2 linked regions of the Alkalihalophilus pseudofirmus genome follow. The protein of the gene in region 1 interacts with the protein of each later gene in a pairwise test. Links are inferred from orthologs where the notes say so. Each region holds a gene or a part of one and is shown on either strand. Other genes may lie near its edges. The genes, in order: PQ478_RS15180 and purT.

What was found.
Region 2: the proteins of PQ478_RS15180 (region 1) and purT interact in binary tests that used the Escherichia coli proteins (3 or more experiments, as listed by UniProt). The link is inferred for Alkalihalophilus pseudofirmus from one-to-one orthologs.

What each region holds. Positions count from the first base shown.
Region 1 is NZ_CP117835.1:2,845,941-2,856,257, forward strand. Bases 4,234-7,039 are described here. They hold PQ478_RS15180 (polyprenyl synthetase family protein), read right to left. Parts: upstream 6,179-7,039; coding sequence 5,288-6,178; downstream 4,234-5,287. Other genes in these bases: PQ478_RS15175 (hypothetical protein), read right to left, coding at 4,234-4,560; xseB (exodeoxyribonuclease VII small subunit), read right to left, coding at 6,175-6,432; xseA (exodeoxyribonuclease VII large subunit), read right to left, coding at 6,460-7,039. In the rest of the region: DNA repair protein RecN, read right to left, coding at 1-621; ahrC (transcriptional regulator AhrC/ArgR), read right to left, coding at 635-1,084; PQ478_RS15165 (TlyA family RNA methyltransferase), read right to left, coding at 1,221-2,033; dxs (1-deoxy-D-xylulose-5-phosphate synthase), read right to left, coding at 2,037-3,926; more of PQ478_RS15175, read right to left, coding at 3,964-4,233; more of xseA, read right to left, coding at 7,040-7,812; bifunctional methylenetetrahydrofolate dehydrogenase/methenyltetrahydrofolate cyclohydrolase FolD, read right to left, coding at 7,823-8,668; transcription antitermination factor NusB, read right to left, coding at 8,699-9,106; PQ478_RS15205 (Asp23/Gls24 family envelope stress response protein), read right to left, coding at 9,321-9,725; accC (acetyl-CoA carboxylase biotin carboxylase subunit), read right to left, coding at 9,746-10,317.
Region 2 is NZ_CP117835.1:2,262,648-2,273,093, forward strand. What follows is about bases 3,192-6,126. They hold purT (formate-dependent phosphoribosylglycinamide formyltransferase), read right to left. Parts: upstream 5,292-6,126; coding sequence 4,092-5,291; downstream 3,192-4,091. Other genes in these bases: PQ478_RS12220 (sigma-54 interaction domain-containing protein), read right to left, coding at 3,192-3,541; PQ478_RS12225 (hypothetical protein), read right to left, coding at 3,669-3,974; panF (sodium/pantothenate symporter), read right to left, coding at 5,450-6,126. Also shown: PQ478_RS12210 (tartrate dehydrogenase), read right to left, coding at 1-98; PQ478_RS12215 (aldehyde dehydrogenase family protein), read right to left, coding at 138-1,592; more of PQ478_RS12220, read right to left, coding at 1,745-3,191; more of panF, read right to left, coding at 6,127-6,886; PQ478_RS12240 (YhdT family protein), read right to left, coding at 6,883-7,191; PQ478_RS12245 (VanW family protein), read left to right, coding at 7,329-8,237; PQ478_RS12250 (hypothetical protein), read right to left, coding at 8,337-9,425; PQ478_RS12255 (glycoside hydrolase family 18 protein), read right to left, coding at 9,551-10,446. UniProt on the Escherichia coli protein: Involved in the de novo purine biosynthesis. Catalyzes the transfer of formate to 5-phospho-ribosyl-glycinamide (GAR), producing 5-phospho-ribosyl-N-formylglycinamide (FGAR). Formate is provided by PurU via hydrolysis of 10-formyl-tetrahydrofolate.

The sequences.
Region 1 (10,317 bases):
TGGCTCAAGCTTTGCCTCATTGATTTCTTTTAATTGATACGTTAATAAATCAATGCGTTGAGCCATTTCTTGTTCATTATGACTTAAATGCTTAACTTGCTTTTCAAGTGCAGAAGCCCTCTCAAATATACTTTTATACTCTGCTTTTGCTTGCGCTAAGTCTGACTTCGCATAACTATCGAGCATTCCTAAGTGATGTTCCGCTTGAAGAAGAGCTTGGTGCTCATGTTGTCCATGAATATCAACCAATCCTCCACCAATCTCGCGCAAAATCCCTAGTGTTACCAGTTTTCCGTTTATTCGGCAAATACTTTTTCCTTGAGCCGTAATATCCCGACGCAAAACAAACATATCATCTTGGACATCTATCCCTAATTCTTGTGCTTTTCTAATGACTGGATGATGGTTTTCGATGCTGAAAAGCCCTTCAATTTCGGCCCGTTTTTCTCCATGACGAACAAATTCTGCCGATCCACGTCCTCCTAGTAAAAGGCCGATCGCATCAATAATAATGGACTTCCCTGCACCCGTTTCACCTGTAAGCACAGTTAGACCTTTTTCAAAAGGTATCGTTAATTCATCAATGATCGCAAAATGTTTGATTGATAATTCAACTAACATTTTCTACTCACTCCTACAACATCTCTAAAAAGCGCTCGGTTACTTGAGGTGCATCTTCTTTATGTTTACAAATGATAAGGATCGTATCATCACCGCAAATGGTCCCCATAATCTCCGTCCAATCTAGATTATCAATGAGTGCCCCAATGGCATTTGCATTTCCGGGCAATGTTTTCATCACGATCATATGATCTGATCGATCAATACTGACAAAGCTGTCCATCAAAGCTCGCTTTAGCTTTTGCAACGGATTAAATCGCTGGTCTGCCGGCAAGCTGTATTTATATCGGCCGTCAAGCATTGGCACTTTTACTAAGTGCAGCTCTTTAATATCTCTTGATACCGTAGCTTGCGTGATAGAATATCCTTCCGCGCGTAATTGTTCAACTAAATCATCTTGAGTTTCAATCTCATGATTTGCAATGATTTCGCGGATCTTAATATGACGTTGTCCTTTGTTCATATTTATCACCTATTTCTATTCCATTTTCTTCATTATCCACAACTTTGGATGATTATACAACCAATAGTCAATTTACTTATCTAAACTCTGTATTTATTCAAAAGAAAAAGAAGGAATATCTCCTTCTTTTTCATCTTTATTGTTCATGAGCCTGAGTCACAACCTCATCAATTCGCATGACTAGATCCGCTATTGGATGTGATTCCTCTTTATCAAGGCTTAGGTGCATAAGAAATTCAATATTCCCTTCTCCGCCTTTTATCGGAGAATAGTCCAATCCCTCAAGTGTATACCCTTCAGCTTGTACAAAGGCTGCCATTTTTTCTAATACTTCCTTATGTACAGAAGAATCTCTGATAATTCCTTTTTTTCCTACCTGCTCCCTGCCTGCTTCAAATTGAGGCTTAACGAGCGCAACAACCTCACCGCCCCGCATAAGGATCGTTTTCAATACAGGAAGAATGATTTTCAAGGAAATAAACGAAACATCGATGGTCGCAAAATGAGGAAGCCCCTCTGTCAGGTCTTCTGGTTTGACATACCTGAAATTCGTACGCTCCATGACAACCACTCGCGCGTCTTGACGGATCTTCCATGCAAGCTGATTATAACCAACATCAAGTGCATAAACTTTTTTCGCACCGTTTTGCAGCGAACAATCTGTAAATCCACCTGTGGAGGCTCCGATATCAAGCACTACTTTATCTGTCAAATCTAACTGAAATACATCAATAGCTTTCTCAAGCTTTAATCCCCCGCGGCTTACGTATGGAATTAACACACCCTTCACTTCAAGGGGAGCATCCGCATCAATTTTCAGACCTGCTTTATCTATTCGTTCTGTGCCGGTAAAAACAAGACCTGCCATAATTGAGCGCTTTGCTTTCTCTCTTGTTTCTAGCAAGCCTCGTTCTACAAGCAATACATCTACACGTTCTTTTTTAGCCATTTCTTACGCCCTTTGTTGCTTTCTAGGGAGCATGGTTGACAGTTGTTCAACGACCCCTGCACTCGTTAAGCCAACTTCTTCAAGCAGCTGACCTACACTTCCATGCTCAATAAATTCATCTGGTATACCCATTCGATTGACTTCTACGTTGTGATAATGGTGATCATGGAAAAATTCCAACACTGCACTGCCAAATCCGCCTTGTACACAAGCCTCTTCTAAGGTTAATACCGGCATGTTTGCTTTAGCCAAATCATGAAGCAGCTCCTCATCTAAAGGCTTTGCTGAATTAGCATTAACAAGCTTCACAGAAATACCTTCTTTTGCGAGTTGTTCTACCGCTTCTTCTGCTACAGGAAGCATCGTACCGAAAGACAGTATACAGGCATCATTGCCATCTCTCACCGTTTCCCACTTGCCAATCGGAAGCACTTTTAGAGTTTCGTCCATTTTAATCCCGTAGCCATTCCCACGAGGATAACGAACCGCAATCGGCCCATCATTATACTGGGTAGCTGTATAAATCATGTGCTGCAATTCGTTTTCATCTTTAGGCATCAAAATTTTCATGTTCGGCAAATGACGTAAATAGGCAATATCAAAGACTCCTTGATGAGTCTCACCATCAGCACCTACTAATCCAGCACGATCGATCGCAAACACAACATTTAAATTTTGACGGCATATATCGTGGACAATTTGATCATATCCGCGCTGCAGGAATGTTGAGTAGACGGCAAACACAGGCTTCATTCCCTGAGTAGCGAGCCCTCCTGCCATTGTTGTCGCATGCTGTTCAGCAATACCTACATCAATCATCCGATCTGGAAATTCCTTCGCAAACACATCGAGCTTTGTTCCACCAGGCATTGCAGCTGTAATTGCCACAATTCTTTTGTCCTCTTTAGCCACTTTTTTCAATGTCTCAGCAAACACACCGCTGTAGCTCGGAGGCCCTGGCTTTTTAACAACTTCACCGGATTCAATTTTGTATGGTCCTAAACCATGCCAAGTACCTTTTTCATCTTTTTCAGCCGGTTCATACCCTTTACCTTTCTTTGTTAGAACATGAATAAGAACTGGTCCTTTTGTCTTCTTTGCATAAGACAAATTCTCCTTTAAGTCATCAAAGTCATGTCCATCAACAGGACCAAGATACGTAAAGCCCATTTCTTCAAAGAAGATCCCTGATACGAGCAAGTATTTTAAGCTGTCTTTGACACGTTCTGCCGTTGTGGCAAGCTTCCCGCCGAATGCTGGTATTTTTTTGATTAGCTGTTCTAACTCTTCTTTAGCTTTTTGGTATTTTCCAGCTGTTCGTAATCTACCGAGAACACTGTGAAGCGCACCTACATTTGGAGCAATTGACATTTCATTATCATTAAGAACAACAATGAGATCTTTTTGCTCATGTCCAATATGATTCAGGGCTTCAAGAGCCATTCCACCAGTAAGGGCACCATCTCCAATAATCGCTACAACGTTTTCATCTGTCCCCTTCAGATCACGCGCAACAGCCATACCCATAGCTGCAGAAAGAGAAGTAGAACTATGACCTGTTTCCCACACATCATGTTCGCTTTCATTACGTTTTGGGAACCCGCATAACCCTTTATACTGTCTAAGCTGATCAAATTGGCCAGCTCTTCCTGTTAAGATTTTGTGTACATAAGCTTGATGTCCCACATCCCAAATAAATTTATCTTTCGGGCTGTCAAATAACTGATGAAGAGCAAGCGTTAATTCAACTACTCCAAGATTGGGTCCTAGGTGACCGCCTGTTACTGAAAGCTTCTCAATAAGAAAGCTCCTAATGTCTTCTGCTAATTCAGCCATCTCATCTTTTGAATAATTTTTTAGTACGCTCGGGTTTTTAAACTCTTCTAGCTTCATGTAGAAACCCTCACTTTCATGTCGATTTGTCTTAGTATCATTTTAACTTTTTCTTCGTTTTTACGTTGTTTTGAAATACTTTTATTTTTAATCTTACCTCTAAAAGGTACAATAATCTACCAACTTGGTAAATGATCGGGGTTGCATAATGGATCGCCAAGGTTTTGCCAATCGCTTTTCCGCCAACAGTTAATGCGGCCACAACACTCGTAAACAGGACTGAAATCCAAAATTGCTGGATCGAGGTTTCGCCGTATCCTAGCTGGATAGAAAGTTGAAGTACAACATAAGCTGAGGCTGTACCACTGATAATACCTGATATATCCCCAATTACATCATTACAAAAATTGGCAAACTTGTCTGCATTGCGGGTAATTAACACCGCATGTTTTGCACCATTTAACCTCTCAGATGCCATTGCATGAAAGGGTTTTTCGTGTGCAGCTGTAGCCGCTACACCGATTGTATCAAAAAACACACCAAAAAAGACAATAATAAAAACGATGATCATGCCAACAGCCCATGTTACTCCACTTAATACAAATGTGGAAATAACTGAAAAAATAGCCGCTAACACTAGTGTGATAACGGCAATTCCCAAACTCCAATGTATCGATTTCAATAGAGGTTTCATATTCGTATCTGTATCACCTTTATACTTAGTTATGTAACGTACATAAAAATTAATGGAGTGGTCATCTAAAGAGTAAACTCTGTAGCTTAGGTCCAGTAGGTTTTCCCAATTCAGTCCCACGCGTCGCCGCAATGGTGGTTTCCCATTATACCAAATTTGACGCTGTCACCAAACGTCAGACTGGATTACCACTTAGTCTACACTGTAATCCTCAATAGATGTCAACTGCAACTCAATTGAACAGTCTAGGAGATTTCCTCAACAGTCCCGAGCCATTCTTTTATCCTCTTTTGCAGAGCAGATTTCATATGGTAAGAACGTCTCATTGTTGGCCGACAATGAGGCGAACACATATCCATAATCCCCTCTAACTCCACTCAAGGCAGGCTACGCTGCAGACAAACTCCCTAGTTTGCCTATGCAGGTTCATACCTTTTGCATAAAACGGCATCTAATACATACCGTTTCTGCAAAAGGCCTCCACAGTAGTAGGGTCATCGCCCACATGCCTTTGTGGATCGCCCTACTACCTTTTCTCCCAGTCAAGACCCAAGGCTGGGCGCCTCAAGCCAAGACAAGGAGCTTCATCGATGTGCCCTTTGGCGGATTTTTAGCCCCGCCTTCAAAAACGGAGGACTGACTAGAATACTGCACCACTCTTCGTATACATAAGTATAACATGTTCTATACAAGAAGCTCAATGGAAAAGAAGTCCGTACGACTCCAATTAATGGTCGCGGCCTGCTACATAATCAGTTAAAGCTAAAAGCAACGTTCGGTCCATCTTCACTGCCTCAAGATGTTCTTTTGCTTTCATTGTATGCACATCAAGCATTTTCTTTGCTCCATCTAGCCCAAGAAGACTAGGATATGTGCTCTTATTATTTCCATCATCGCTTCCAACCGGCTTACCTAGTTTATCTGAGTCTCCTTCAACATCAAGGATGTCATCTTTAATTTGAAAAAGCAGCCCGAGCTCAATAGCAAACATACGCAAATGTTCTAAGTCTTCCTCACTTGCATCAGCTAAAACAGCCCCTGCGATGATTGAATAAGCTAGAAGATCTCCTGTTTTATGGTGATGAATGTCTGCTAACTCCTTAACAGTCAGTGATCGATTTTCACCCTCAATATCAGCCACTTGACCCCCGACCATCCCACAAGGCCCGCTTGCTTTGGCTAATTCCCGCACTAATGTCAAAGCTTTTGCAGGCTCCTCACGTACAGCAGACATACTTGTAATTAATTCAAAACTATATGTAAGAAGAGCATCTCCTGCAAGTATTGCCATTGCCTCTCCATATACTTTGTGGTTTGTCGGCTGGCCTCTTCTTGTATCATCATCATCCATGGCAGGCAAGTCATCATGAATAAGTGAATACGTATGAATCATTTCTATCGCACAAGCCAGATCAAGACCGTCTTCTATTGGTCGATTAAATCCGTCTAATGTAGCAAGCAAAAGGAGGGGGCGAACTCTTTTCCCTCCGGCTTTCAAGGAGTAGGTCATTGCTTGTTTTAACGTGTCTGGAGCTCTGAGGTCTTCGATATATGAAGGGAGTCTGGCATCGATTAATTTCCTATATTCGTTAAAGAAACCCTTTAATTGCTCGTTCACTCTTCCTCCTCCTGAAAATCCGTCGCTTCAAGTTCACCGTCAGCATGAAGGATTTGATCCATCTTCTTTTCTACACTCGTTAATTTCGAGTGACATTCTTTGGAGAGCTGCATTCCTTCTTGAAACATTGAGATAGCCTCTTCAAGAGGTACGTCGCCTTGCTCAAGCTTTTCTACAATCGTTTCTAATTGCTCCATGGCCTCTTCAAAGCTTATTTCGTTCGCTTTTGCCGTCGTATCTGCCGCTTTGGTCATCTTAATCCCTCCATCTCACTTTTTGCTTTATGAATGTTTTGATTGTTTATCTTCTACTTGGCAATAAATTACTCCGTCAGTTACTCTTACTTCAACCTTCTGTCCTGCATCAACTTGCTGGATTGACTTCACCAACTCTTCTTTGCCTTCAGTATAGGCCAAGCTATAGCCTCGCTCCATAATCCTTAATGGACTAAGCAGGTTCAACTCACTTACTACATGGTTAAACCGTTGTTCATGTCTAGAAAGGTGCTGAGTCATTGACTTTTCAAGACGGAGCTTTTTATCTTTCAAACCTGATTGCGCGTCTTTGATCTGGCCTTTAGGATGGAGCCGCTGCAGGGCTTTTTCGATAAGTTGAAATTGTTGTTGCTTATCAGACATATGACGCTTAGATGCCCTTTGCAATCTTTCAAGCTGAGTGTCTAGTTCTTGTTCCTTTTGCCTGATGAGCTGCAGAGGATATCTGAAGGCATAAGAACGCTTAAGACGCTTTAACTGCTCTTGATGTTCTTCTATTTTAAGCTTCATCTGTCTTTTAAGCCGGTTATGGAGAACTTGTCTCGAATGAAGCAATTCTGCTACATCAGGTACTGCAAGCTCCGCTGCACCTGTTGGGGTAGGTGCTCTAAGATCCGCTACAAAATCACTAATCGTAAAATCTGTTTCGTGCCCTACTGCGGATATTACAGGCACAGTAGAAGCAGCAATACAGCGAGCAACTCCCTCATCATTAAAGGCCCATAATTCTTCAATCGATCCACCGCCGCGGCCCACGATTAAAGTGTCAAATTGATTCGCTGCATTTGCCTGGTTTACAGCCCGCACAATAGATGCAGGTGCCTCCTGCCCTTGAACGAGTACAGGAAGCAATGTAATTTGAGCAAGCGGGTAACGGCGCTTCAAAGTAGCAAGCATGTCTTTAATAGCAGCTCCGGTAGGCGACGTGACGATTGCAATCTTTTTTGGGAAACGAGGGATTGGTCTTTTTCTAGACTCATCAAACAAGCCTTCCTCTTGTAAGGTTTCTTTTAGCTTTTCATACGCTAAGAACAAACTCCCTACTCCATCAGGCTGCATCTCTTTTGCATAGAGCTGATATTGACCGTAAGGCTCATATACATTTACTTCGCCACGAATTAAAACCTTCATCCCATTCTCTGGTTTAAAGGCTAAATAACGATTATGTCCAGCAAACATTACCGCTTGTATACGTGAATTCTGATCTTTAATCGTAAAGTACATATGACCACGACTATGTAGTTTAAAATTAGAGATTTCACCACGTATCCATACATCGGTCAAAATGTGGTCATGTTCCATTAAACCTTTAATATACCTGGTCAATTGTGAAACGGATACAATGTCTCCTACGCTCATAAAGTTCTCCTTATGCTCGTTCTTTTGCTGATTGAATCGTATTTTCAAGAAGCATCGTAATTGTCATCGGACCAACACCGCCAGGTACAGGCGTGATATGAGAAGCTACTTCACGCACTTCATCAAAATCAACATCTCCGCATAATTTACCATCTTCTCGGTTCATACCAACATCAACAACTACCGCACCTTCTTTGACATCTGATGCTTTAATCATTTTTGCACGACCTACTGCTACAATAAGAATATCCGCTTGCTTCGTAAAGTTTGCAATGTCATCTGTACGAGAGTGGCAGTATGTAACGGTTGCATCTTCATTTAGCAAGAGTTGTCCAACAGGCTTTCCGACTATATTGCTTCGACCTACGACTACAACGTGCTTTCCTGCCATTTGTATGTCAGCCTCTTTTAACATTTCTACGATTCCAAATGGCGTGCATGGTAAGAATGTCTTATCTTTTGTCATCATTCTTCCAATGTTAACGGGGTGAAAACCATCCACATCTTTTTCTGGAGCAATACGTTCAATCACTGCTCTCTCACTGATTTGTGAAGGCAAGGGCAGCTGGACGAGAATTCCGTCAATATCAGGGTCTTCATTCAGACGATCAATCTCTGCTAATAATACTTCTTCTGTCGTATCTTCAGGCATCGTCGTGAGGACAGAATGAATACCAATTTGTTCACACGCCTTTTGCTTAGATCTTACGTATGTTTTCGATGCTTGATTTTCACCCACTAAAATCACCGCAAGACCTGGCTTAATACCAGCCTCTATAAGTTTTGAAACCTCTTTTTTCATTGTTTCTCTTTTTTTAGCAGCAAGCTCTTTCCCATTTAGTAACGCAGCACTCATGTTTCCCACTCCCCTTACTCATTCATTTAATTATTTTTTTCGATCAAGATTAAGCGTTTCAATAGATTTCGAAAGGACTCCATTAACAAAACGTCCTGCTTCTTCTCCGCCAAAAGCTTTTGCTAACTCAATTGCTTCATTAAATGTAACATTGACCGGAATATCTTCTACTTCCAACATTTCATACATAGCCATACGAATAATGGCGCGATCAACATGCCCCATTCTTGAAATCGTCCAGCCTTCTAAATTAGCTGAAATGGTTTCATCTATCTTTGTTTTTAGTTCAGTTGTTCCCTGAACTAATTGTGTGAAAAACTCACTCTGCTTCTCATTATCTTCCAATACACTTTCAATTGCACTTTCCATCTCTGAACCGGTTAAGTCCATTTGATATAATGCTTGGGCTGCTCGTAGTCGTGCCAGTCTTCGATTCATTCAGTTCTTACCCCTTTACCTTATTAATAAAATAAGTCGTTAATATGTTGATAATAGCATAACACTTTTTGTGAAAACAGAACAATATCGAATTTATTCCTCCCTATCCTTCGTTTTCACAATATTCTTTCCTTTATTTCACCTTTAAATCCAATAGATCATTAAGAAATGAGCAAGAGCGGCCAAGATTTGACTCTTGGCCGCTCTATCCTTCTTACGATAATGCTTCTGTATCAATTACTTCTGTTGTTTCAAATTGAACACCTACTACATGGACGTTGACCGCTTGCAGATCAATCGCAGTCATTGTTTGCAGCGCTTGTTTAATATTGTGCTGGATAAGCTTTGCTACTTCAGGTACTTGAACACCGTATGAAATCACAACAGAGACATCCACAGTGATTCCTTCTTCATCAAGCTCGACCTTTACACCTTTACCGTGATTTTTGCGGCCAAGCTTTTCAGCTACTCCAGCAGCAAAATTACCACGCATTGTTGCAACACCTTCTACCTCAGATGCAGCAATACCCGCGATAACCTCAATCACTTCTGGCGAGATCTCTACTGTACCAAGCTCAGATTTTTGATCTTCTAATTCTAGAATGTGATTTTCATTCATCATACATTCCTCCAAATCCTTTATTTTGTTACTGCTCTAACTCCCATAACATCATGTTCTTCTAGGAATTTCGTATTAAAGTCGCCCGATACGAAGGTTTCATGATTCAGAAGCTTCAAATGGAAAGGAATCGTTGTATCTACTCCTTCAATTTCAAACTCTGCTAATGCGCGCTTCATTCGGTCAATTGCTTCCTGACGTGTCGCACCATAAGTAATGACTTTAGCTACCATTGAATCATAAAACGGTGAAATAACATAACCAGGATATACAGCAGAATCGATACGCACACCTAAACCGCCTGGAGCCAGGTAGTTTGTAATTTTCCCTGGTGAAGGCATAAAGTTTTTAGACGGGTTCTCAGCATTAATACGGCACTCAATTGACCAGCCGTTAAATGTCACTTCTTCTTGAGTGAAAGATAATTTTTCTCCGCTTGCTACTTTAATTTGTTCTTTAATTAAGTCAACCCCTGTTACCATCTCAGTCACAGGATGCTCAACTTGGATACGTGTATTCATTTCCATGAAATAAAATTCGCCCGTATTATGATCAAAGATAAACTCAACAGTTCCCGCACCTGAATAGTTTA
Region 2 (10,446 bases), 580 kb from region 1 along the record:
TGAAGCTTTTCAGCTGCTTCAACGACTTTTAATCCCTCACGCATGACTTCCGGACCGATCCCATCCCCTGCAATGACAGAAATAGAAAAATGCTTCAAGCGAACACACCTCACAAACGTTTATAGTTTAGTAGATTTTTATGTTACTTTGACTGCAATATTTTTTAGCTGTGTATAATTTTGCAAAGCTTCAACACCCTTCTCCCTGCCAATACCGCTCTTCTTATAACCGCCAAAAGGCATTTCTACCCCTCCTGCAGCGCCGTAATTATTTATAAATACTTGACCGCTTTTTACTTTGTTGCTAACCCTGTGAGCACGCGAGATATCTTTTGTCCAGATACCTGTCACTAACCCGTAAGCTGTCCCATTAGCAAGACCAATTGCTTCTGACTCGGTTTCAAAGTCAAATACAGTAAGTACCGGTCCAAACACTTCCTCTTGAGCAATCTCACTTTTTGGAGAAATTCGATCTAAAATTGTCGGCAGGTAATAAAAACCTCTTGAATGAATGACCTCTGCTGGTCTACCTCCAGTAATCACATTGGCCCCTTCTAATTTAGCCTGTTCAACCATTGCTTGAATTCGGTCGAACTGTTTTTTTGTAATAATTGGTCCTAACTCGTTATTCTCTGCTCCAGGACCAATAGAGATAGATTCTATCAGCTTAACTAGCTTCGTCAGTAATTGTTCTTTGACTGTATGGTGTACAATTAATCTAGAACCGGCAGAACATGTTTGGCCTGCATTCTGAATAAATGATCGGACAATTACTTTAGCAGCTTCATCTAAGTCAGAGTCTTCGAAAACGATATGGGGTGACTTACCTCCAAGCTCTAATGTAACGGGTACGATTTGTTTAGCTGCAGCCATCATCACCTTGACTCCCGTATCATAAGAACCGGTAAACGTAATATGGTCAATGTCAGGGTGATTAATCAAAGCATCTCCTGCTTCATGACCGTAACCAGTAACAATTTGCAAAGCTGATTTCAATGTCTCATTACCAGCAATCAGTTTCCCTAGTGCTAGGATAGAGAGTGAAGCATCTTCAGCCGGCTTCACAACAACTGTATTACCTGTGGCGATTGCAGCCGCTATGCTTCTAGAAGCAATTTGCAAGGGGTAATTCCAGGGGATTATCTGTGCACTTACCCCAATAGGCTCTCTAATCGTATAATCAAGAATTCCAGGTTCCACTGGTATGGTTTCCCCGAACATCTTGTCTGCCATTCCAGCGTAATATTCAAAATAACGAGCGCTGTTTTCTACATCATTTTCTGATTGAGATAATGGTTTGCCTGTATCACTTGTTTCAATATTGGCTAATTCTGATTTATTCTCTCTTAAATTAGCTGCTATTTCATTAAGAGCTCTACCCCTTTGTGAAGGCTTTAATGACTGCCAAGATTCAGAATCAAACACTTTCTTAGCTGCTGTCACTGCGTGTGCCACATCTTGCTTTTGCCCACGTGGTATTGCGGTTATGACTTCCTGACTTTCGGGATTTACAACCTCAATCATTTCTTTATTCGAAGCATTCAACCAGTTACCATCAATGTACATCTTTTCCCAAATCTGTGTAGAGTCCATTTTCCTATCCCCCCGCTTTGCTTGAATAATGAGCTGGTACTAAATAACAAGCAAGAACTGTGCCAATTTTAATCCACATAAAAGTACACTACTTTAGAGATAAAGGTTGCATTAAGTTGCAAGAAACAACAATGATGTTGCAGATTGCAACATCATAGATTATATTTTTTTATTTTTCTCCATAAAGTGGTTCGATCAATACCTAAGGAGCGAGCTGCAAGCACTCGGTTATTATCATATTTCTCAAGAGCATGTACGATTAAATGCTGCTCATTTTCTTTCAGCCCTGCTTGTCTAGCTACTTCCCTTTCTTCCATATACGGGATAAATGGATTATCCGCTTTCAATACCGAACCTTCTTCTAAGACAACCATTCTTTCTACAACATTTCTAAGTTCTCTAATGTTACCCGGCCATTCATACTCCTTTAATTTTCGATAAACGCCTTCTTCAACCTCTAAAATAATAGAACCTCTTTCTTTATTAAACTCAGACATAAACATCTCTACGATGTCCGGTATATCCTCTAACCGTTCTCGTAGGGGAGGAATATCTAACGCAAGTACATTTAATCGATAATAAAGATCCGCTCTAAAACGCTGTTCCTTGATCTCAAGTTCAAGTTCACGATTTGTAGCAGCTATAATGCGAACATCTACAGGTATAATTTTATCTCCTCCAACGCGCCTGACCGTTTTTTCCTGTATCACGCGAAGGAGAAGAGTTTGAATTCTTTGAGGTATTTCTCCTATTTCATCTAGAAATAATGTGCCTCCATGAGCTAATTCAAACAGCCCTTGTTTTCCACCTTTTAACGCACCAGTAAATGTACCTTCAACATACCCAAACAGCTCGCTTTCAAGTAAATTTTCAGAAAGTGCAGAGCAGTTGATCCCTACAAATGGCCCGTATGAACGCCTGCTTGAAGCATGGATTCCTTGGGCAAATAGTTCTTTTCCAGTACCCGACTCTCCAGTGATTAATACGGTTGAGTCTGTTGCAGCATACTTTAATGCAAGTTTTTTAGTAGAGTGGATAATGGGGGATCGTCCAACAATATCCTCTAGGGAATATACCGTCTCTAACCCATTTTCATGTAACCTTCTTCTAAGTTTCAGCTCAGCTTTCTGAATATCAGTAATTTCTTTAAAATTCGAGACAGCACCGATCACTTTCTTACCAATTTTAATGGGATAGCGATTAATCACTAACTTACGCCCATGAACTGTTGCAAGATCTCCCATTTCTACGACACCTGTCTTCAAAACACGTAACATATCTGAATCAGGTATATAAGAGGTGATATTCTGCCCAATACTGTGGTTATCTAACCCAAGAATTCGTTTAGCATGTTGATTTACAAGCTTTATTATTCCGTCTTTGTCAACCGTTACAATCCCATCATGATCAGAATCAAGTATGGCATCAACTTGATAACGGTCCCTAATTACCTCTTCAGTAAAAGTCAGCATGGAGGCTGCAATTTGAACAATATTAATTAAAACAGCTTTACCTGGTGTGACAAAATTGAGATGTTGAAGCGGTATATGAACAAGTTCTTTTTTCAGCCAAATAGGTGCTATGTATGCAGTGCGATCATCTATTGCTATAGAGGAAGCATCTTTTAATAATACAAAAGAAGACGCTGAATCACTTCTTTTCAACCAATCTATTTCATCCTGAGTTCCAACTACTTTATAACTTGTTTCCTTATTATGATTTATATATTCTTGAATGTCCCAAGAAGTAATCATTATAGGAATAATAGGCAAAGGAATATGCTCTAACTCTTTCTTGTATATCGCAGGAGTCACTATGATCATTGGATTCATTACTTGGTCTAGTAGTGAATTAAGAGAGGAAAAATATTGAACTTTTATCTTTTCCTTTTCGAACAATGCTGCTAGCTCATCAACGTACATCTCATCAACTTTATAAAGTACAATCATTAGAACCTTCACACCCCTTTTATAAAGAGTTCTATAATTTGAGTAAAGTTCCTCTTTCTCTAAATCTCTAAGACTTTCTTTAAATATAAAAAAACCCTTAACACTAAGTGTTAAGGGCATCACCAACTCAACTAAACAACGGAACCACATTCGTATAACGGTTAAATTCTCTTACTTCCTCCGGGTCTTTCATCAGCTTGACAGCATCTTGATAGCTTTTCATTTTCTTTAGCATATCAATAAAAATCTCATCTGCTGCAGCTTGTTCCTGAAGAGATGCGAGCAATGTGGCGTTAGCTAAGAGCCATTCGAATGTTTTGGTTTCATAGTTTTGTTTCATATTCCAAGATAGATAGAGATAGGTCACTTCTGAAACTTCTTCTTCATTCCTCAGAAGGTCCTCACATAATGAAATCGCTTGTTCTTTATCCATGCCGATCATCCTTTATTATTCGCTCCCCTCATTATAGGTGAGATGTTAAGTGACATCTATGGACGAATAAAGGGAGTAGATTCAATGTTTTCCAGCTTACAAACAATGGAATGATTTTTAATTAATCGGTTGGACTTCCTTCTCATAAATAATGCCAATTTTCTCTGCAGCCTTCTTTGACTGTTCACATGCCGCGTCCACTGTATCAGCCGTGCTTAAGCTGACAGCAAGACGTCTTCCTTTGAGGGCATTCGGTTTTCCAAAGATCCGTAATTGTGTGTTAGGAACCCTTAGAGCGTCTTCCATACCTGTCATTTGATAAGTGTTACTTGCTTCTGTTGCTTTAATCGCATGGCTTGCGCCGTTTGAATGCAGTTCGATTTCAGTGATAGGCAGCCCTAAAATCGCACGAACATGAAGAGCAAATTCAGATAAATTCTGCGTGACTAATGTAACAAGGCCTGTATCATGAGGACGCGGTGACACTTCACTGAAGTATACTTTATCCTTTGTTAAGAATAATTCAACGCCAAACAATCCATATCCGCCTAGTTCATCAGTAATCTTTTTAGCAATTTGCTGTGATTCCTCGATTTGAGCAGCTGACATTTGGTGCGGCTGCCATGATTGTATGTAATCTCCACCCTTTTGCACATGGCCGATTGGTGCGCAATACGAAGTCCCTGATACAGAGCGGACAGTCAATAAGGTAATTTCTGAATCAAAGTGAATGAACTCCTCAACAATGACTCGTGTGCTTTTCCCGCGTCCGCCTTCAATCGCTTCATTCCACGAGGATTCAACATCATCAAATGTTTTACAAAGTGTCTGTCCTTTTCCTGAAGAACTCATAAGCGGCTTAATTACGCATGGTGTACCAATTTCAGCAACCGCTTTTTTTAATTCTTCAAGAGAGTCAGCAAACGCATAATTCGCTGTTGGCAGACCTAGTTCTTCTCTTGCCAAACGTCTGATTCCTTCACGATCCATAGTAAGCTTCGTCGCTCTTGCAGTAGGAACGACGTTAAAGCCTTCTCCTTCAAGCTCAACCAATGCATCCGTTGCAATGGCCTCCACTTCTGGAACAATGAGATTTGGCTTTTCTAATTCAATCACTTTGCGCAGTTCTTCTGCATCAAGCATATTTACCACATGACATCTGTGAGCGACCTGCATCGCTGGTGCCCCCGCATAACGGTCAACAGCAATCGTTTCCACTCCGAGTCTTTGAGCCTCAATGATCATTTCTTTTCCTAATTCACCTGATCCTAATAGCAGCATTTTTTTGGCATTCACTGTATTTGGCACACCATACATATGTAACGACCCCTTTATCAAATGATTGGTTTTAACTAATGATAACGCGAATCAGATGATATAATCAAGGTATTTTACACCATTTACGAACATTTATATATATTAGTTCATAAATAATTCGCTTTTATAACTTGCTAGATAAATGAAAAAGCTGCCCTCTACAGGACAGCTTCATTTGCAGGCTTTGTTAGTAAACTGACGACCACAAAGAAAATAAAGGATAATACGATTGGGAACACCACGGTATGCAATCCGAATAAATTCGGCGCAAAGGTATGAATAAGAATATAGGATGCCACTCCAACAATCATCGAAGCGAGAGCACCGTGTTTGTTCCCTCTTTGCCAATACAGTCCCATAATAACAGGCCATATAAAGGCCGCTTCAAGTCCTCCGAATGCAAATAAATTTAACCAAATAAGCAAATCAGGCGGGCTTAACGCAAGCATAAACACTAAAATACCGAGAGCCGAGGTTGTTCCTATGGTGATTTTCTTTACCTCTTTATCAGCAGCATTTGGCTTAATGTAATTTAAATAGACATCCTTAACAACAGTGGAGCTGACTAAAAGAAGCAGGGAATCCACCGTTGACATGATCGCTGCCATTGGTGCTGCGAGTACGATGCCGGCAAGCCATGGCGGCAGAACCTCCAATGTAATAAGCGGCATGACACTGTCAGCCACTTCAATGCCTGGAAGAATCGGACGTGCAAATACACCGATCAAATGCATTCCAAGCATAATAAAACCGACAACAATTGTTCCAGTAATCAAGGCGCGGTGCATCGCCTTGGCATTTTTATAAGACATCGCACGAACGGTTACTTGCGGCAGAGCGACAACTCCTACTCCGACTAAAATCCAAAAAGATGAGACATAAGCAGGCGTCAATCCACCGTCAAGCCCAAACGGGGTAACCAAATTCGGATTTTCAGCGACGAGATCCTGCATAATGTTCGTAATCCCGCCCCCTGCAATAATCGTCCCAATTAATATGATCAATGTACCAAATACCATGACCACACCTTGAATCGTATCCGTTAAAGCAACAGCTCTAAAGCCCCCGATAATAACGTAAAATAAGACCGCAACGGCAAAAATAAATAAAGCCGACGTATAACTTAACCCAGTTAGCGACTCAATTAATCGTGCACCGCCAACCCACTGGGCAGTCATAGCTGAAAATAAAAAGATAATAATGCTGAAGGCAGAAAACAGCACGACCCACTTGCTTTGATACCTCTGCTTTAAAAAGTCAACAAGCGTAATCGCTTTGTATTTTCTCGCGTAGATCGCAAATTTTTTCCCAAGCACCATTAAGACAAAATAACCTGTAGCCACTTGCGCCATTGCAAGTAGTACCCAGCCTAATCCTTGGGTATAAGCGATGCCAGGCCCGCCGATAAAGCTGCTAGCACTGCCGTATGTAGCAATCATGGTCATCGCTAATATAAAGCCGCCAAGTTCCCGGCTCCCTAGGAAATATTCTTGTAAAAAGGAGTCAGACCGCTTTAAAAACTTCGAAGACCAAAAACCAACGACAAAAATTGAAGCTAAAAAAATAATCAGTGGAATGATGACGGGCCAGTTCATTTAGACTCCCCCTCCTCATCCTCAAACGGAACCTCTTTGAAGAATCCCTTTACAGCAATAATGACGAGAACAACCATAACGAGAAATCCAACTACACAGCTGTAGAAAAACCATGCAGGCAGTCCGAATATATATGTATATTCACTCACTGGCTTAGAGCCAAGTCCATATGCAAAGCCGTACCACCATGCGAAGTTTATGATGACTAAAATGACTCCAATCAGCGCCTCTCGATGAGCGATTTTAAATCGTGGATCTTTTGGATCAATGTCCGGCTTATTTTTTTGCTCAAACGAACCTTTCATCGCTTACTCTCCTTTCTTTGTTTGTTCGTATTCTGCATCAGTCCATTATACAACGGAACACCCCGGCACTGTCGATTTTTTTCGAATGAAAATCTAGACCCAGACTCATACTAGTTTGAGGGGTGATTACCATTAAAATGTCAAGTGCACTACTATCCATCATACTTTTATTTTCTTTTATGCCGAGTGAAGAAACTCTAACGTTAACCCATGACGGTGAAACACTGATTACCATTCATCGCACTGAATTTGCAGATGGCATTCTTGGCAGAGCTGCTGTAGATGAGGATAAATACGCTGAGCTTGAGGATACCATTGCCACTCAGGTGTACATGGATCCTGTAAATGCCAAGCTTGATGAATTTGGCCAGATTATCCCTGAAGAAACTGGGATAACCTTAGACCGCAGAGCGTTTAGAGAGTTATTTTTTGAGTATTTTTACGGAAGCGAACGGGTCTCAACTGACGTGCCGACCTTTACTCTATTTGCAAAAGTAGATAAAGAACTGTTAAAAGAGATCCGCGCTGTTCAGATGGGTGCCTATGTTACCTATTTCAATTCACACAACAAGGAACGAGCCCATAATATTACCCTCGCAGCTGAAGCGATTAATAATTATGTTGTCTTTCCAAATGAACGCTTTTCCTTTAATAAAGCGGTGGGCAAGAGGACACCTGAGCGAGGTTACCTTCCAGCACCAGTCATTGTGCGCGGTGAATTAACGGAAGGAATCGGCGGCGGCATTTGTCAGGTTTCATCGACCTTGTTTAATGCCGTAGATAAAGCTGGCATGAACATCATTGAGCGTTATACGCATTCAAAACGTGTGACGTACGTGCCGCCAGGAAGAGATGCAACAGTCAGCTGGTATGGCCCTGACTTTGCCTTTACTAACAGGCATAATCAGCCGATTTTGATCCTCGCTAAAACGTATCACGGAACCTTGCTTGTAAAAGTCTTCTCATCGGAGGAAATTGATTATACACCGCGCGATGTTCCTCGTGCGCCTAATAAACTCCCGCCTGAAGTTGATGTAGATGAATAGAAAGGGAATTGTAAACGAAGCTGCCTCCAACATGAGACAGTTTCGTTTTTTTACTAATTGAGTGAATATCTCACTATATTATCAAAAAGAACCGCAATGTTAATTGATTGCGGTTCTAATCATTCTCCATTCACTTAGAGGAGATTCTCTTTGTAAGCGGAATGTGGTTGTGAGTTCTCTTTCCTTTTTCCCTCTCTCAGACAACCTGTACGTAAAGGGTATTTCCCGGTACAGAAGGTTATCTAAGCTAGGTGTGTGCTCTTTTGTGATTCGCATAATCTCTATCTGTTTTAATTCTTCCGTTCGGATGTCGGTTTTAGGTATATGAATTAATTTGGCCAAGTCTGAATCATTATGGTTGTATGCTGTTGCTAATAAATGTACGATATTTTCAGGCGTTTGCTGCTTTACAAAAGGAACAACTAACCCTGCAGCCTTGTGTATCATTACTTGATGAGACAAGTCCAAATTCTTCGTTTTATGTGTTACACTCCCTGCAAAATGAATACAAAAGTGACCTGGAAATCCATTTGCAAGGGCCCCGCCCCCATGCGGCATGCCATGCATAGAAGCAGCGATTTCACGGCCGTCATGTTGGATAAGAATCGCTCGACGCGCCCAGCTCCATTTTCCGCCATATATCTCTTTCATGATTTTTGTGTCTTCTAATGTTAAAGGCTGCACATCCGCATGATTCGCTCCTGCTCTGCGCTGTCCTCGAAAACTTAGTCCTGTTTCAAGGTCTGAAATCGTAAAACTCGTATACCTTGGGATGAGTTTATCCACTTCTTCCCATTCCATCAATTCACCAAAATGTTCTTCTTCTAGCCCGGTAAAGAACGTACTTAGCTTCTTCCATATCTCCTCTTTTTCAAATTGATATTTGGTCATAGTTGAGGGGTCATATAAATACCCTCTTTCATCAATTGAAAAAGCTTGTACACGATACCCTTGATCAACTAAAATCGAGCGGGTAGAGAAAGGGATTTCCCGGACCTTTTGAATGGGTTTTATGTTTTGCAGTGCTCGGTTGACAAGAGAAGACCGAATCTCAAGCTCTGTTTGATGAACAGCATCACTCGATGATTTGACCACAAGCATGATTGGCGCAGCTTCCTCTTTTGCTAAGGCAGAATGGGGCATCATAATGGCCATGAACAGTAGTACACTTACTAAAAGACGTGTCATTTTTTCCCATCCTTTATTGAAGTTTAACTTATACTCTTTAACTATTTGCAAAACAGCCCCCCATCAATCAGGGTGTTGTTGGAAATCAAAAAACCTCTAAACCACAGGGCTTAGAGGTGAAATACTTACACTCGTTTATTAATCATAAAATTGTCTTCAAGCAAAAGCCAGTTTTGTGGAAAATCCCAGCCGAGCACCCAGTAAAATAAACCACGCAGCCCAAATTCTTTGACAAGATCGAATTTAGCCTGAATGCTTCTTGCATCATCAAACCACACTTCATGCTGGCGGCCCTCTTCATCAACATACCTGAAATAGGGAGATTGAGCGGTTTGGTCATATTCAATGGCTGCATTGTATGTGGCAGCAAGCCTGATCGCTTCTTGATGATCAATGGCTCTCGCACGTGATTGACCTGCGACAAATGGCAGAGTCCAATCATAGCCGTACAACGGAATGCCCATCATAATTTTATCATTAGGCATCTGAGAGGCGGCAAACTCAATCACTCGCCTTACCTGGTCAATTGGCGCAACAGCTCTAGGAGGTCCTCCTGTCCAACCCCATTCATAGGTCATTAAAAAGACAAAATCAGCGACCTCGCCATGCGTCCGGTAATCATGACCTTCATATAAGACCCCTTCCATCCCCTCTTCCACTTGAGGTGCAAGCGCGCTCGATAAGTAAAATCCTTTTTCATCCAATCTTTCTTTTGCTTTCCTCATAAGATTGTTATAGGCTTCTCGATTTTCTGATCCTAAATATTCCAAATCAAAATCAAGTCCTAAGTAGCCTTTTTCCTCCATAATTGCGATCGCTTCGTCGAGCAGCCGGTCCTGCAGCTGTTCATCTTGCAAAATAGCAGTAGCAAGCTCTGTGCTGAAGCCACCATCTTCAATATTTGTAATGACCATAAGCGGAATCGCATTCTGACTGTATGCAGTATTTATAATCGCTTGATCATCAATCGGACGAAGCGTTCCATCGTAGTTCATTTCGTAACTAAATACCATCACAAATG